DNA from 2 places in the Halomonas sp. ANAO-440 genome. Region 2 is predicted to be linked to the other one. Evidence: riboswitches for the same ligand, from Rfam matches in the RefSeq annotation. Region 2 holds a riboswitch; the other holds the start of a gene.
What was found. A riboswitch is a leader RNA that binds a small molecule or an ion and turns the genes downstream of it on or off. The one in region 2 is predicted to bind thiamine pyrophosphate.

Region 1 (8,495 bases), on a different contig from region 2:
ACCGGTAATCGCACAGCCGTGAGATCACCATGCCGGGGCTGACCGGGCGCTCGACGGTGATGGCCAGGTCCGCTTCATGGCGGCTCAGGTTGACCACCCGTGGCAGTGCCAGCAGGTCCAGGGTGATGCCGGGGTGGCGTTCGCAGAAGAGGGAGAGCAGCGGGGCGATCACCCAGGTGCCGAAGCCCTCGGTGACCCCCAGGCGAATCTGGCCGCTGAGCTGGTGGTTCTTGTCGGTAAGGTTTTCGCCGGCTTCGAAGGCGTGCCGGGCCATCTCCTCGGCGTGGGCCAGCAGTTGCTGGCCCGCTTCGGTCAGATGGTAGCCATGCGTGCTACGCTCGAAGAGCTGGGTATTGAGTTTCTGCTCGAAGCGGCGGGTGCGCCGCGACAGGGTGGAGTGGTCAAGCCCCAGGCGCCGGGCGGCGTCGGTCAGCCGTTGGCTGCGGGCCACTTCCAGAAAGATCTGTATGTCCTGCCAGTCGAGCATGAGGGCCTCCGGGTGCGCGGTGCGGCTGTGCATTGGCGCACAAGCAATGTGCCCGAGTGCCCGTTGTCAGGCAATCCGACCTCTGGCTAGACTCATGGCATTCCATTCCGTGTGCTAATACACACAAAGTCTAATATCTGCCTTGCCGCGACAAGCCCATCACAACGATAAGCAGACAGTGCAGGCAGACTAGAGCCAGCAGACACAAGAGAGGAGCACGCACCATGTCAGTCCGCGAGATTCCGATGTACATCGACGGCAAGCCCGTCCCGTCCAATAGCCAGGAGTGGCGCGACGTGGTCAACCCGGCGACCCAGGAAGTGGTCGCCAGGGTACCGTTCTGCTCCGCCGAGGAGGTCGACCGCGCTGTCGCCAGCGCCAAGGAAGCCTTCAAGACCTGGCGCAAGGTGCCGCTGGGCAAGCGCATGCGCATCATGCTCAAGCTGCAGGCGCTGGTGCGTGAGCACACCCCGGAGCTCGCCGCCCTGATCACGGAAGAGCACGGCAAGACGCTGCCCGACGCCGAGGGCGAGGTGGGTCGTGGCCTGGAAGTGATCGAACACGCCTGCTCGATCACCTCGCTGCAGCTTGGTGAGCTGGCCGAGAACGCCGGCACCGAGATCGACGTCTACACCCTCAACCAGCCGCTGGGCGTGGGTGCCGGCATCACCGCCTTCAACTTCCCGATCATGCTGCCCTGCTTCATGTTCCCGCTGGCCATCGCCACCGGCAACACCTTCGTGCTCAAGCCCTCCGAGCAGGACCCGAGCTCCACCATGCGTCTGGTCGAGCTGGCCCACGAAGCGGGTGTACCGGCCGGCGTGCTCAACGTGGTTCACGGTGGACCGGACGTGGCCAACCAGATCGCCGACCATGCCGACATCAAGGCGCTCTCCTTCATCGGCTCGAGCCACGTGGGCTCGCTGCTCTATGATCGTGCCGCCAAGGCCGGCAAGCGCATGCAGGCGATGATGGGCGCCAAGAACCACTGTGTCGTCATGCCCGACGCCAACCGCAGCCAGGCCATCAACAACCTGCTGGGTTCCGCCTTCGGTGCCGCTGGCCAGCGCTGCATGGCCAACTCCGTGGTGGTGCTGGTAGGCGAGGCCAAGGCGTGGCTCGATGATATCGTCGACGGCGCCCGCAACATGAAGGTCGGCCCCGGTACCCAGCGCGATGCCGACCTCGGCCCACTGGTCTCTCCGGCCGCCCGTGACCGTGTGATTCGACTGATCGACGCCGGCGAGAAGGAGGGCGCCAAGCTGCTGGTCGACGGCCGCGGCTATGAGGTATCGGGCTACGAGCATGGCAACTTCGTCGGGCCCACCGTGTTCGCCGACGTGACGCCTGAGATGACCATCTACCGGGAGGAGATCTTCGGGCCGGTGCTCTGCGTGGTCAGCGTCGATACCCTGGATGAGGCGATCGAATTCGTCAACGCCAACCCCAACGGCAATGGCACCTCGATCTTCACCAACTCCGGCTGGGTGGCGCGTCGCTTCGAGAGCGACATCGACGTGGGCCAGGTCGGCATCAACGTGCCGATTCCGGTGCCCGTGGCCTACTTCAGTTTCACCGGTTCCCGCGGTTCCAAGCTGGGCGACCTGGGCCCCAACGGCAAGCAGGCCATCGCCTTCTGGACCCAGACCAAGACCGTCACTGCGCGCTGGTTCGAGCCCGAGAACGTCTCAAGCGGTATCAACAGCACCATCTCGTTGAGCTGAGCTGGAATCGGCTGACCGCCTGACGCCCGGCCCCGCTTCATCGAGAAGCGGGGCCGTTTCAGCTTCTGGGCGGGAGCGTTTCAGTTGTTGGAGAAAGGGTGGCCACAAGGGGCGGCCTACCACGGACCTTGGCCGCCGGACACTCTGACTGTTGTCAAGGCTTGCCTGGCTGGTTTTGGGGATATCCCTTTTTTCAACGGCGCCAAAGTCTCATTAGCTGATATGGTAGATTCAACACCTGCCAGCGAGGAGCTCACGTGACCAGGCGCCTCTTGTATTTCTTGCCAACCTTCGTGGCGTTTCGCTGGCTGGCACTGCTGCTGTTCTTGCTGCCAGGGCATGCGCTGGCCGCTATCGATGTCGGTACCCTGAGAGGGGAGCTTAACCTCAGTCCGCACGTTCTGTTGCTGGAAGACAGGGCGCGTGAGTTTGATATCGAGCGGCTGCTGCGTCACGGTGAGGCACTGGAATGGGAGCGCTCCCGCCAGCAAACCCTCAATTTCAGCTTTTCCGATTCCGCCTGGTGGCTAACGCTGCGGGTCGAGAACGATACCGCTCTCCCTGTGCGCCGGCTGCTGGAACTGGCCATGCCGTTGCACGACTATCTCGATGGTTACGTGGTGGACCAGCAGGGCGAAATCGTCAGGGAGTGGCAGACTGGCAACCGTCGCAGCTTCGACACCCGGCCTATCTCCCATCGCACCTTCGTGCTGCCCATCCATGTTCCGGCTGGCGAGTCGCGGCAGGTCTTCCTGCGGCTGGATACCCACGACGGGCTCTATGATGCGACGCCACTCTACCTCATGGATGATGCCAGCTTTCTGGCCAAGGCCCAGCGGGAGCTGATGGCATTCAGCCTCTACTTCGGTGCCCTGTTGGCGTTGTTGATCTACAACCTGCTGCTTTACCTTGCCACCCGTGAACGGCCCTTGCTGCACTACGTCGCCTATCTCGGCACCTTCTTCATCCTGATGTTCTCGTCGCGAGGCTTCGCCTTTCAGTACTGGTGGCCGGACATGCCGATGTTCAACAACCAGATGGTGCCGCTCAATATCGGCCTGTTCGCCGTCACCCTCGCAATCTTCAGTGAAAGCTACATGAACCTTCGCCAGCACGCACCCCGCTTGACCCGAGTGCTGTATGGTCTTGCCGGCCTGTGCATGATCAGCGCGCTACCGGCACTTTTCGGTCACTATGCGGCGGTATTCCACCTGATGATTCCCGGTGCCATCCTGCTTTCCTGCCTGTTGCTCGGTGTGGCAGTCTGGCGCAGCTATAGCGGCGACACCCTGGCTCGCATTTACCTGGTGGCGTGGAGCGTGCTACTCATCGGGATAACGCTCTACTTCCTGCGGGTGGCGGGGGTGCTGCCCTACAATGTCGTCACGGAATACGCCGTCCAGGTCGGGTCGGGGATCGAGTTTCTACTGCTATCCCTCGGGCTGGCCTGGAAGATCAACAAGTTCAAGAACGAAAAGCTCGCCGCCGAGCGCGCCACCCTTGATCTGCAGCGTTCGCTCAACGAGCGCCTGGAACGGGAGGTGGCTCAGCGTACACAGGAGCTGGAAAAAGCCAACCAACAGCTTACCACCCTGGCTCGCACCGACCCTCTGACGGGGCTGTTGAATCGGCGACAGTTTCAGGAGTTGATGGAAGAGGAGCTGCAGCGACGGCGTCGCAGCGGCCAGCCGCTGCTGTTTTCAATAATGGATATCGACGACTTCAAGCTCTACAACGACACTTATGGCCACCATGCCGGCGATGAAGTGCTGGTGAGGGTATCCACTCTCTTGTTGGAGCATTTTCGTCGGGCCGGCGACCGCCTGTTCCGCCTGGGCGGGGAGGAGTTTGGCCTGCTGCTGGACGTAGAGTCGCTGGAGGAGGGCCAGCGGGCGCTGGAAAAATTTCGCGGAGCCCTTCAGGAGCTGAGCATTCGCCATGAGACGTCCAGCTATGGGGTTATCACGGCCTCGTTTGGTCTGGTCGCCTGTCGTGGGTGCGATGCCGTGCGTGATGTTGGAACCCTCTACCGCCTTGCCGATCACGCCATGTACGAGGCCAAGGCGCATCATCGGAACCGGGTGGTGACGTGCTCGCATTTGAATACGTCCGACTGAGTACGGGCATGGACAATGTGTTTACGTTGACGTTAACTGTGTCCAGTCCATAGAGTCCCAGCAGGAGTCCGACATGTCGACGCCCATCAGCCGCTTTCCCATACCCGAATCGATCCAGGATCTGCCTGCGGATATTCGTGACGCCATGCTGGCGGTACAGGAGAAGGCCGGCTTTGTGCCCAACGTCTTCCTGATGCTGGCCCATCGCCCGGCAGAGTTTCGCGCCTTCTTCGCCTATCACGATGCGCTGATGGAGCGGGAGTCAGACACCCTGACCAAGGCCGAAAAAGAGATGATCGTGGTGGCCACCAGCGCCCGCAACCACTGCCTCTACTGCGTGGTGGCCCACGGCGCCCTGGTACGGATCTACAGCAAGGACCCGCTGCTGGCCGATCAGGTCGCCATCAACCACCGCACGGCACCGCTGAGCGAGCGCCATCGGCTCATGCTCGACTTCGCCTTTCACTGCGGCCTGGACGTGGGCGAACTCACCGATGAATGGCAGACGCGTTTGCTGAACGCCGGCTTCACCCTGGATGACATCTGGGACATTGGCGCCATCACCGCTTTTTTCGGCCTCTCCAATCGCCTGGTTACTCTCACCGGCACGCCGCCCAACGACGAGTTTTACCTGATGGGCCGGGTGCCGCGTGAGAAGGTCTAACAGGTAGGAAGCAATCGAGGCGTCCGACGTGTATTGAAGCTCACTCAGGCGCTTTCCCGGCATCCTTCCAACAACTGCAGCACCGGAACCAGCTGGCTTTCATGCAGCACCAGCACGGTGTCTACCGTGGCGTCCCTCTCGGTAGGGGAAATCACGGCGAATTCACCTTCCTCCAGATGGAATTCGTGAATCTCGCGAGGTCCGTGCGGGGTCGTGCAGCGTGCCGTGCGGTAGGAGTCATCTTCGCCGTAGGTGAGGCGGTGGTAGACCTTGAAGAACGTATAAAGATAGAGCCCCTGGTCGAAGGCGGGCCAGCGGGCGGGAATGGTGCGGGTCTCCTCGTCGAGGGCCTGGCCGTTAGCTTCGGCCTGGTTGATGGCATGCTCGAGCGGGCGGGCCAGCAGCGAGGCATTATCCTTGGGAAAAGGCTGCGAAGCCTCGAAGGCCTGGTGGTAACGATCGACCGCCTTGCGCAGGTCTTCGAGTGAGCCGATGCGATGGTCGCTGTGGTCCAGGTCGGCGGGCTCGAAGCTGCCGTTTTCCCAGCCATGGATCACCCTCAGCATTAGCTGGCCTTTGGCCATGGGCTGCAGCAGCAGGTCATCGATGGCGACCCGCAAGTGCAGCTGCCGCTCGATCACTTGGTTGTCGAAAGCGCTGTAGGGGTCGGCGAAGATGGCATGCAACCGTCCGGGGGCGTGTTCCTTGGCTTCGGTAAACGGCATCGGTAGTCTCGGCGAGAGTGGTCGTTCGCTGGTAGCGACTGTTGTATCATCACTCGTCCCATCAATCATGGACGCTAGACGGTTATATCGGCCATCCTGACAATAACTTGAGTTAAATTACTCGACAATCCATTCACTGTCGCCAGGGGAGTCCCGCCGTGCAACCGGCAGGGGCTGAGAGAGCCAAGCGCTGACCCTGGAACCTGATCCGGTTCATACCGGCGGAGGAAGTGCGACATGCCCTACCTGACGTCTGCCGTGCTCGGCGCGGCGCTGCTCTGCTTTGCCTATCTGGGCCTGCGCGCCCGCCGGGCCGACGGCCTGCTCGATGACTACGTGACTGCCCGCAACTCCCAGGGAGCCCAGGCCATCGGCCTGTCGTTCCTGGCCTCCAGCATGGGGGCCTGGATCCTCTTTGCGCCGCCGGAGATCGGCGCCTTCGTCGGGCCTGTGGCGCTGGCGGGCTACGCCATCGGCTCGTCGCTGCCGTTCCTGATACTGGGACTCTACGGCCCCGCCATCCGCCGCCACCTGCCGCAGGGACGCAGCATCGGTGAATTCGCCGAGGCCTGCTATGGCGCCGGGGTGCGGCGCTGGGTCTCCTTCGTTTCCGTTGCCTACATGGCCATCTTCCTGGCCGCCGAGCTGACTGCCATCGGCGCCATTGCCGCGCTGCTCTCCGATGTGCCGCCTTCACTGGTGATCCTCGGCGTGGCGGTGGTCACCCTGGTCTACACCACCCTTGGCGGCCTGCGGGCGAGCCTGGCCACCGATCGCTGGCAGGCCTGGCTGCTGCTGGCCCTGCTGGTACTGGTCGGCGGCGTGGCCTGGTGGTGGCTGCCGCCCATGCCCGCCGGGGCGATCATGCCGTCGATTCCCACCGGCAGTGCGCTCTCCGTGGCGCTGACCCTGGTGATCGCGGTCACCGCGGCCAACCTCTTCCACCAAGGCTACTGGCAGCGTATCTGGGCGGCCGAGGATGACCGCGCCCTGGGCCGCGGGGCGCTGCTGGGTGGGGCCAGCAGCCTGCTGGTGGTGATGGCCATCGGCGGGTTGGGCATGCTGGCGGCCATGCATGCACTGCCGCTGGGCGAGCCGCCGATTCCCTTCTTCGCACTGCTCTCCGCCGCGCCGGCCTGGCTGGGCCTTCCGGCTCTGGTGCTGGCGGTAACGCTGGTTGCCTCCAGCGTGGATACCCTGCAGAACGCCATCGCCTCCATGGCCGTGGCCAGCTCCGGGAGGCGCGGGCTCTCGGTTCGCGGGGCACGGCTCGTCACGGTGGCGCTGATGGCACCGGTGGCATGGGTGGCCCTTCAGGGCTTCTCGGTGCTGCGGCTGTTCCTGATCGCCGACCTGCTCTGCGCAGCCATCGTGGTGCCGGTGCTGCTGGGCCTGTGGCGGCGCATGTCACCGCTGGCGGCAGTGGCCGGCGGCGTGGCGGGCCTGCTCGGCGCGGTGCTGCCGGGCTGGATCACCCAGGGCAGCCTGGCCGCCGGTGTACTGGCGGCGAGCTTCCCGGACAGCATTCCCACCCTGGCGCCGTTCCTCGGTGCGCTGCTCGCTTCCACCCTGGCCAGCCTGCTGATCGCCTGGCTGCGCCCCGGGACGAAATTTCACCTGGCAAGCAAGGGAGACGCCTGATGACGACACGCTCTGACTGGAACGCCTGGGCCGCTAGCCGTGAATCGGCGCGCATCACCGACTGGCTTCGCGAGAACAGCGAGCCGGACTGGTCGGCCACGGTGAACCACCCGCTGTTCGACGCCCTGGCCGAGGGGCGGCTTGTGGGGGGCGACTTTGCCGCCTACATGGTGCAGGACTACGGCTTCGTCGACCCTTTCACCGCCCTGATCGGCCACGCTATCGGCCACGCGCCGAGCATGGCGGACCGGGTGGTGCTGGGCCAGTTCATGGGCATGCTGACCAGCGACGAGAACAGCACCTTCCAGCGCACCTTCGACGCCTTCGAGGTGCCTGCGTCCCTGCGCGAGGCGCCGGATTACCTGCCGCAGACCCGGGCGTTTCGCGAGCTGCTGCACGACACCGGCCAGGGCGGCGACTACGCCGAGATCCTGGCGGTGCTGGTGGTCACCGAGTGGGTCTATCTCGAGTGGGCGCTGCGCGTGACCCGTGTAGACGGGCTGCACCCGTTGATGGGGGAGTGGATCGATCTGCACGACAACCCCGCCTTTCAGGAGTTCGTGGCCTGGCTGCGCCAGCGCCTGGACGAGGAGGCGGCGGCGCTCGATGACACCGCCTTCGCTCGGATGGCCGAGCGCTTCCGCGACACCGTGGCGAAGGAGCGCGCCTTCCACGACGCCGTGCAGCCGCGCTGAGGCATAGTGCGCAGGTGCAGTTGCCGCCTCGTCTTGTGGCAAGACATGGCGGTTTGGCATGGACAGCCGTCCTGTCTGCGGTCCACCCTCTCTCTATTACCCCCCCCTGAACAACGATAGAGGAAGCATCATGAGCGATACGCCCGAGGATCCGCGCCGCCGTTATTCCGCCCCGGTAGTGGATGGGGTCGGCAAGTCCGCCAGCCGTGCCATGCTGCGTGCGGTGGGCTTCACCGATGAGGATTTCAAGAAGCCCCAGGTGGGCATTGCCTCCACCTGGAGCAATCTCACGCCCTGCAACAGCCATATCCATACCCTCGCCGAACGGGCCAGTGATGGCGCCGACGCGGCCGGCGGCAAGGGGGTGATCTTCAACACCATCACCATCTCCGACGGCATCGCCAACGGCACCGAGGGCATGAAGTATTCGCTGGTATCGCGG
Region 2 (8,495 bases):
CCCCTGCAGGGCTGTATAACGGCGGCTTATCGAAACGCGACTACAGCCTCCATGAATCGTTGGGTCGGGAGTGCATTCACCATGGCTTGCGCTGCAACAGGGCTACATCCGAAGCAGGCAGCTCGAGGCGCATATCGAGATGATGGGCCAGCCATTCAAAGGTGGCGTCGCTGAAGAAAATCACATGGGTGGGATCGAGAATATAGTGCCAACGGGGGAAGGTCTCCCACCTGGTGACCCGCTTGGTCATCAGCCCCAGCCAGCCAGCGGGCCGCAACATGCCAGCCAGCCGTTCGAGTTCAAGCCCCGGCTCGAAGAGATGTTCCGCCACTTCAGTGGCGGTAATAAAATCGTACTGCCGCTCGAGCACCACCCTGTCAGCGGCATAGAAAGGATCGTAGATCGCCATGGGATGCCCCGCCTCCTCGAACATGACCGACAGCGTCGGGCCAGGGCCGGCACCGAAGTCGAGGCCTTGGGCAGCCGGTGCCAGCCGTTCGCGCAGCGGCGTGTAAAGCCGTGACAGGAACTGCCGGTAACCAGCGTCGTCGGGGCTGTTGCGATGCTGGTCATAGACTGCTTTCTCTGCCTCAGGAGCAAGGCGCTGATCAGGAGGCACGAAGACCAGCCAACAGTTGGTGCAACGGTGATAGTCACGCCGTGCATCCCGATGAAAATATGGCGTTTCGGCGGATGCACATAGCGGGCAGGTCAGCATCATCGTATCCTTCTGAGCTTGACGACTTGAGCATATAAAAAAACGATCACAACGAGGAGGCCGGCAATGCTGTCAGGTCTGGACCACCTGGTCATCACCGTGACCGATATTTCTCGCGCCGTGGACTTCTATTCCCGGGTTTTGGGGCTGGAGGTGCGCTACCGCGACCGTGAGCGCGTCGACCTGCTGCTCGGCGACGTTGCCCTGCGCCTGCACTGGACCGCCACCGACATCGAACCCCGGGCCGCCACCCCAACGCCGGGGAGCCTCGACCTCTGCTTGCGCAGCCTGCTGCCGCTGGACGAAGTACAGCGGCACCTGGAGGCGCTGGATGTCGAGGTGGAGCTCGGCCCGGTCGACCGTCAGGGCGCCACCGGCCCCATCGAGTCGCTCTACCTGCGCGACCCGGACGGCAACCTGCTGGAGATCAGCCGTCCGCTGAAGACCGCCAGCGAATAACCGCTTCACTGGCATTGTCTCATCTGGCCGGTATCATTGGTGTCACTGGCCAAGTCAGCAACACACCTCGCCATTCACTTGCTGGACGTGACATGACCGATAACCTGCATCCTGATGATAACCGTGACCACCGGGCCGTGACCGATCCGGGGTCGCCCGACACCACCATACCCATCGTGATCTATGCGCTGTTTCTTGCCGGCATCATCAGCGGCGGGCTGACGCAGCTGGTCGGTGTGGTGATCGCCTATGTCTACCGCGGCAAGGGGCCTCACTGGCTCGATGAGCATTATCGCTACCATATCCGCACCTTCTGGATGGCGATGCTCTACTTTGCGGTCTCCGGCCTGCTGACGCTGATCATGATCGGCTTCATCACCTGGCTACTGGCGGTGATCTGGCTGGTGATTCGCTGCGTGAAAGGGCTCAAGAGCCTGCAGGAGAAGCGCGCGCCCGATAATGTGGATACCTGGCTGTTCTGACGCTCATGAGCGCATCACGACCCCGTTCCAGCGCCATCCAGGCGCGTCTTGCCACCACGCTGTGGCGCACCCTCGCCGGCCGTCGTCTCGCCAGCCTGTGGCGCCTTTCCCGGCTGATCGGTCCGCTGGTGTACCGCCTGAGCCGACGCGAGCGCGACGTCACCGAAATCAATCTCGCCCAGGTCTATCCCGACCAGAGCGCGGCAGCGCGTCGTGGCCTGGCCCGGGACAGCCTGACGCACTCCACCGCCACCATGCTGGAGCTGGGCTTCGCCTGGATGGCCGACCCGAACCGGGTCGAGACCTCCATCGTCGAAGTCCACGGTCGGGAGCTGCTCGACGAGGCCCGCGCCCAGGGGCGGGGCGTCATCGTGCTGGCGCCGCATTTCGGCAACTGGGAGGTGCTCAACTTCTGGCTCTCCAGCCACTTCCCCTTCACTGCCATGTACGAGCCACCCAAGGTCGAGGGACTCGACCCCGTGACGCGAGAGGGTCGCGAGCGCATGGGCGCCAAGCTGGTACCCACCAACCCACGCGGCGTGGCGGCACTGCTCAAGGCGCTCAAGCGCTGCGAAGCCATCGGCATCCTGCCCGACCAGGAGCCCAACTGGGGCAGCGGCGTCTTCGCCCCCTTCTACGGCCGCCTGGCCTATACCGCTACCCTGCTGCCCAAGCTGGTGGCTCGCACCGACGCGCGCGTCGTCACCGGCGTGGCGCGGCGCATTCCCGGCCGCGGCTTCGCCATCCACTTCCTGGCCGCCGACGAGCAGGTCTACTCTCCTGATGAAGAGCAATCGGCTACCGGTGTGAACGCCTGCGTCGAGGATGCTATCGCCCTGGACCCGGCCCAGTACCAGTGGGAGTACAAGCGATACCGCAAGGTGATCGAGGAGCAGGAGGGGCATCCGGACCATGGCTCCTTCCGGCTTTACTAGAGCGCCCCACGAAGTAATTGGAAACAATTTCCAAAAACTTACTTTCCCGATGGCTGGCAACACGGCGCCAGCCTGCTAGACTGCCTGCAACGCTTGACGGGGTGCCGGTGATTCCGGCTGAGATGGCGCAGGGAGCCCAAGGGCGACCTCAGCGCCGATCCCGTGGAACCTGATCCGGGTGAGCAGGGCCGCTGGCCCCGCATGAACCGGCGTAGGGAATCAGGCGAAGGGGTTTGATGACACGTCTCTCTGCGCTCCCCTTCTCTCACGATCCCCCCTGCCCGACTTCAGCCTCGCTCCGGATCCTCGATCACCCGGAGGCTAGATGGGCTACCGCTTTACCGACCTCACCGCCGCCTGCCAGGACGACTGGCGCGCCTATATCGAGCATGACTTCGTGCGCAGCCTCGGGGCCGGCACACTGGCCGAAGACGCTTTCCGCCACTACCTGCAGCAGGACTACCTGTTCCTGATCCACTTCGCCCGGGCCTATGCCCTGGCCGCCTACAAGAGCCGCACCCTGGCCGACCTGCGTCAGGCCCATGAAGGCTTGAAGGCCATCGTCGACGTCGAACTCGCGCTGCACGTCGGCTACTGCCGCGAGTGGGGTATCAGCGAGGAGGCGCTCGCCAGCCTGCCCGAAGCCCGGGCCACCATGGCCTATACCCGCTATGTGCTGGACACCGGCAATCGCGGCGACCTGCTCGACCTTCATGTGGCCCTGGCGCCCTGCCTTATCGGCTACGGCGAGATTGCCAACTGGCTGAATGGCCGGCAGGACACCGTCCGCGGCGAGGCCAACCCCTATGACGCCTGGATCGCAATGTACGAAGGCGAGGAGTTCCAGGGCGCCATGCGCGCGGAGCTGGAGTGGCTCGATGCGCGCCTGGCCGACGTCACCCCGGCGCGCTTCCAGGAGCTGTCGGAGGTATTCCGCGATGCCACGCGACTGGAGATCGATTTCTGGCAGATGGGCCTGGACCGCGCGGACTAGCCCACAGCCATGCAAGACCGTTGCCGCTGCGAAGACGTGAGGGGCGCCGGAGACAGGTCTAAGAGGGGGTCCTATTCCAGGGATGGAATCGGTAGCGCCCAGGGAGGGGTTCACAGCGCCCCCTCGCCGACCTGTCACCGGATCAGCCCCGGGCTTGAGGCAGAAACGTAGCGGCGACGAACCTGCCCGCCGATGATGGCGGGCACCACCACGCTTGACGGGGTGCCGTTGAAAACGGCTGAGATCATGCAGCGCCAACCGGCGTTGGAGCATGGATCCCGTTGAACCTGAACTGGCTAGGACCAGCGTAGGGATCAAGCGACACGCAGAGAGGCCATGGCCGCTCTGCCCCTGTCCTCCCAGCTGTCCTCCCTGACAACGCACAACAGCCGCAATACCCTAGGGAGAACACTCCATGAGCAAAACCCAGCACTTCCTCGCCGATACCGCCATGGTCGACGAGGCCGCCATCCAGCCGCTGCCCGGCTCACGCAAGGTCCATATCGAAGGCTCACGCCCCGACATTCGCGTGCCCTTCCGCGAGATATCGCTGTCACCGACCAAGACCTCCGGCGAGGACGAAGAGAACCCGCCGCTGCTGGTCTACGATACTTCTGGCCCCTATACCGATCCCGAGATCAGCGTCGATCTACGCCGTGGCCTGCCGGAGCTGCGCCGCGCCTGGATCGAGGAGCGTGGCGACACCGAATTCCTCGATGGCCCCACCTCCGAGTACGGCAAGCGCCGCGCCAACGACCCCATGCTCGCCCAGCTGCGCTTCGACCTGAAGCGCACGCCACGGCGCGCCAGGGCGGGGAAGAACGTCACCCAGCTGCACTATGCCCGCCAGGGCATCATCACCCCGGAGATGGAGTTCATCGCCATTCGCGAGAATCAGCGCCGCCAGGCGCTCGGTACCGAGGAAGTCGAGCGGATTCTCGGCCATCAGCACCCGGGCCAGGGCTTCGGCGCACGCCTGCCGGAAGAGATCACCCCGGAATTCGTGCGTGCCGAAGTGGCCGCCGGGCGGGCGATCATCCCCTGCAATATCAACCACCCGGAGTCCGAGCCGATGATCATCGGCCGCAACTTCCTGGTGAAGATCAACGGCAACCTGGGCAACTCGGCGGTCACCTCCTCCATCGAGGAAGAAGTCGACAAGATGACCTGGGGCATCCGCTGGGGCTCGGATACCATCATGGATCTCTCCACCGGCCAGAACATCCACGAGACCCGCGAGTGGATCATCCGCAACGCCCCGGTGCCCATCGGCACGGTGCCGATCTACCAGGCGCTGGAGAAGGTCAATGGCGTGGCCGAGGACCTCACCTGGGAAGTCTTCCGCGACACCTTGATCGAGCAGGCCGAGCAGGGCGTGGACTACTTCACCATCCACGCCGGCGTCTTGCTGCGCTACGTGCCGCTGACCGCCAAGCGTGTCACCGGCATCGTCTCCCGCGGCGGCTCCATCATGGCCAAGTGGTGCCTGTTCCATCACCGGGAGAGCTTCCTCTACACCCACTTCGAGGAGATCTGCGAGATCTGCAAGCAGTACGACGTGGCCTTCTCCCTGGGTGACGGCCTGCGCCCGGGGTCGGTTGCCGACGCCAACGACGAGGCGCAGATGGCCGAACTCAAGACCCTCGGCGAGCTGACCCATATCGCCTGGAAGCACGACGTCCAGGTAATGATCGAGGGCCCCGGCCACGTGCCAATGCATCTCGTGAAGGAGAACATGGACAAGCAGCTGGAGTACTGCGACGAAGCGCCCTTCTACACCCTCGGCCCGCTGGTCACCGACATCGCCCCGGGCTACGACCACATCACCTCCGGCATCGGCGCGGCGATGATCGGCTGGTTCGGCTGCGCCATGCTCTGCTACGTCACGCCCAAGGAGCACCTCGGCCTGCCCAACAAGGACGACGTCAAGACCGGCATCATCACCTACAAAATCGCCGCCCATGCTGCAGACCTTGCAAAAGGTCACCCGGCCGCCCAGCGCCGCGACAACGCCCTCTCCAAGGCGCGATTCGAGTTCCGCTGGGAGGACCAGTTCAATCTCGGCCTGGATCCCGACACCGCCCGGGAGTACCACGACGAGACCCTGCCCAAGGACTCCGCCAAGGTGGCGCACTTCTGCTCCATGTGCGGGCCGAAGTTCTGCTCCATGAAGATCAGCCAGGAAGTGCGCGACTACGCTCGGGACAACGGCCTCGATGGCGATCAGGAAGCGGTGATGAAAGGCATGGAGGAGCAGGCGGAAAAATTCAGGAAGGAGGGTGCCGAGCTCTACAAGGAAGTCTGATCTTTCCCGATGCTTTCTTTCCCGATGCTTGGAAAACTCTGCACGCCGGCCACTGGTCGGCGTGTTTTTTTTCATCCCATGGCGACAGCGAAGAAGGTGCGGATGTAGCCTGTAGCCATGACGGTGGCCGGTACCTGCTTATGCCACCCCTTGTGCAAGGATATAGTGCAGAAGGACAAAACCATGCCCCACCTGCATGTAGCGCTAGTGACAGAGCGCCCCGAAGCCAGCCTGATCCCCCTGCTGCAGCTGCGACCCCAGCGGGTCGTGCTGGTTGCCGGACGGCAGCAGCAACAGACCGCCGAGCGGCTGCAGATCCTGCTACAGCACGAGCTGTCCTCCCATACCGAGTTCCATCGGTGGGACGAGATGCCGGAGCGAGATCCGAAACACATCAGTGAGTTCGCCACTCGCCTGGCCCAATGGCTATCTCAGCAACAGCAGGACGCCCCAGGGCTTACGGTCACCTATGACCTGGCCGACAGTGACAAGCTCACCGCCCTGCTATTCCAGCAGGCCATGAGGCACTGCAAGGCCGACTGGCTGTATGTCGACACCCGTGCCGGCGCGCTCTATCGCTTGGGGCCGGGACTGAATCCCTCGACGCTGGAAGCCGTGGCCATCGAGTCCGTGCTTGATGTCGATACCTTCCTGCAGGCCAACGGCCGCAAGCGCATCAAGGCGCTGTCCGACAACCCGGCCTGGCGCAGCGCCGCCGAACGCCACAAGGCTTTGACCCACTACCTGGGCCACCAGGCCGACAAGCTGGCATGGCTCTTGAGCGAGTTCCATGAGCGGGTTCACGGTTCCCAGGGCGTACTGGTTACGACGGACGCACGCGAAGGCCTACGCCTCGACCCATCCGCCCGCCATCAGCGGCTGAGTCGCGCACCGCACTTCCCTTGCACCGACGCGCTAAGCGAGTTGAATGCTGCCGGCTTGCTCGAGTGGTCGAGTGCCGACCCTCAGCGGGTGAGCTTTTCCTCCCTGGCGGGGGCACTCTACCTCGGCGGCGGATGGCTAACCGAATTTACCTGGCTCTGCACCCAGGAAGTCGGGCTTCACCAGGCCTGCTGTGGGGCCCATATACTCGATCTCAGCGGGCAGCACAACGGCGAGCCCGTGGTCTCCGACTGCCTCGCCGCGCACCACAACCAGCTGCTGTTCATCGAGTGCCTGACCACAGGACCCGGCCCCGATGCCTGTCTTGAGCAGGGACTCAAGCGGCTCCACGCCATGCTCGACCACTCGGCCGGACTGGTCAGCACCCGCCTACTGCTGGCCTGCGGCGAATTCGACCGCGCCCGCCAGCACCTGACCGACCTGCAGCGCAGCCAGGGGCTCGAGGTGGCTGTCATTGAGTGCAGCGAGCTGAAGCTGCTGCCCGACTATCTTCGACACTGGATGGAGACCGGCCGCTGGCCACAGCCCTGAGCTTGTAAACAGCCCTGAGCTTGCAGACAGCCCTGAGCTTGTAAACAGCCATGAGCTTGTAAACAGCCATGAGCTTGTGGAACACACGGAGCCCATTATCGAGTAGGAGGGGGAGTCGCCTCCCCCGTCCTCTCACACCACCGGGCAAACGGTTCCGTACCACGGCGGTTCATGAAGAACGGGTAAGCCTTCTTACCGTATCAAGTACCGAGATCAGACCCAGCCCGTCGAACCACTTCCGCGGCAGGGCCTGATTCATGTGCGAGGCACCCGCATTCCACCAGGCACCTCGTCCGTTCCCCGCTGATTTCCAGGCACGTCGATCGTCCAGACCCAGCGCCAGGAGTTTGCGGCGCCGAGTTCTCGGGCGCTTCCACTGCCGCCAGATCACACAGCGCAGTCGGCGACGTATCCACTGATCCAGCGCTTCCAGCGGGCGTTTCACATCGACGAGGGCGAAATAGCTGGCCCAGCCCCGAAGGACTGGGGTCAGCTCGTCGATCACTCGCCGTATGTGGCGCCCTCTTCCACGCCGGAGGATCTCGCAGACACGCTGCAGCAGACGTTGCAGACTGGCCTTGGCCAACGTCAGTCGTGGCAGCTTGTGCCGGGTCAGCGTGTAGCCCAAGTACCCACGGTGCCAGGGCCGGTCCACCGCGCTCTTGGCACGATTGACCTTAAGCCTGAGCGAGCTCTCGAGAAAATCACTCAGGCTGGCCATGACCCGCTCGCCCGCCCGTCGACTGCGTACGTAGATCTGCATGTCGTCGGCGTAGCGGCAGAAGCGGTGGCCCCGGCGTTCCAGTTCCTTGTCCACGTCGTCCAGCAGGATATTCGCCATCAACGGGCTTAGCGGCCCGCCCTGGGGCGTCCCCTGCCGGCGTGGGGTGGTCAGGCCGTGCTGGAACATCCCCGCTTCCAGGTAGCGGCGGATCAAGCGCAACATCCGCTTGTCGCGAACGCGACGCGCGACCCGCGCCATCAGCAGGTCGTGGTTCACCCGGTCGAAGAAGGCTTCCAGGTCGAGGTCGACCACCCAACGGTGGCCGGCGCCAACATGGGTCTTCATGGCCGAGACGGCCTGCTGGGCGTTGCGCTTCGGGCGATAGCCGTAACTCGATTCGGAAAAGCCCGGATCGAAGATCGGCGTCAGTACCTGCAGCAGCGC

Region 1: another riboswitch for thiamine pyrophosphate. It lies ahead of KZO25_RS04690 (sodium:solute symporter family transporter); the one in region 2 lies ahead of thiC (phosphomethylpyrimidine synthase ThiC).

Annotation. Positions count from the first base shown of each region.
Region 1 covers NZ_JAHXBV010000004.1:310,289-318,783, reverse strand. Annotated here, with positions in the region: gene KZO25_RS04715 (LysR family transcriptional regulator) at 1-487, opposite strand, end outside; gene KZO25_RS04710 (CoA-acylating methylmalonate-semialdehyde dehydrogenase) at 712-2,211, shown strand; gene KZO25_RS04705 (diguanylate cyclase) at 2,469-4,328, shown strand; gene KZO25_RS04700 (peroxidase-related enzyme) at 4,402-4,992, shown strand; gene KZO25_RS04695 (hypothetical protein) at 5,037-5,717, opposite strand; TPP riboswitch at 5,852-5,965, shown strand; gene KZO25_RS04690 (sodium:solute symporter family transporter) at 5,955-7,358, shown strand; gene KZO25_RS04685 (TenA family protein) at 7,358-8,053, shown strand; gene ilvD (dihydroxy-acid dehydratase) at 8,184-8,495, shown strand, end outside.
Region 2 covers NZ_JAHXBV010000003.1:33,951-42,445, forward strand. Annotated here, with positions in the region: gene KZO25_RS03280 (class I SAM-dependent methyltransferase) at 77-721, opposite strand; gene KZO25_RS03285 (VOC family protein) at 785-1,177, shown strand; gene KZO25_RS03290 (DUF4870 family protein) at 1,270-1,659, shown strand; gene KZO25_RS03295 (lysophospholipid acyltransferase family protein) at 1,665-2,594, shown strand; TPP riboswitch at 2,682-2,830, shown strand; gene tenA (thiaminase II) at 2,920-3,588, shown strand; TPP riboswitch at 3,797-3,919, shown strand; gene thiC (phosphomethylpyrimidine synthase ThiC) at 4,004-5,893, shown strand; gene KZO25_RS03310 (Card1-like endonuclease domain-containing protein) at 6,077-7,327, shown strand; partial or broken gene ltrA (group II intron reverse transcriptase/maturase) at 7,497-8,495, opposite strand, start outside.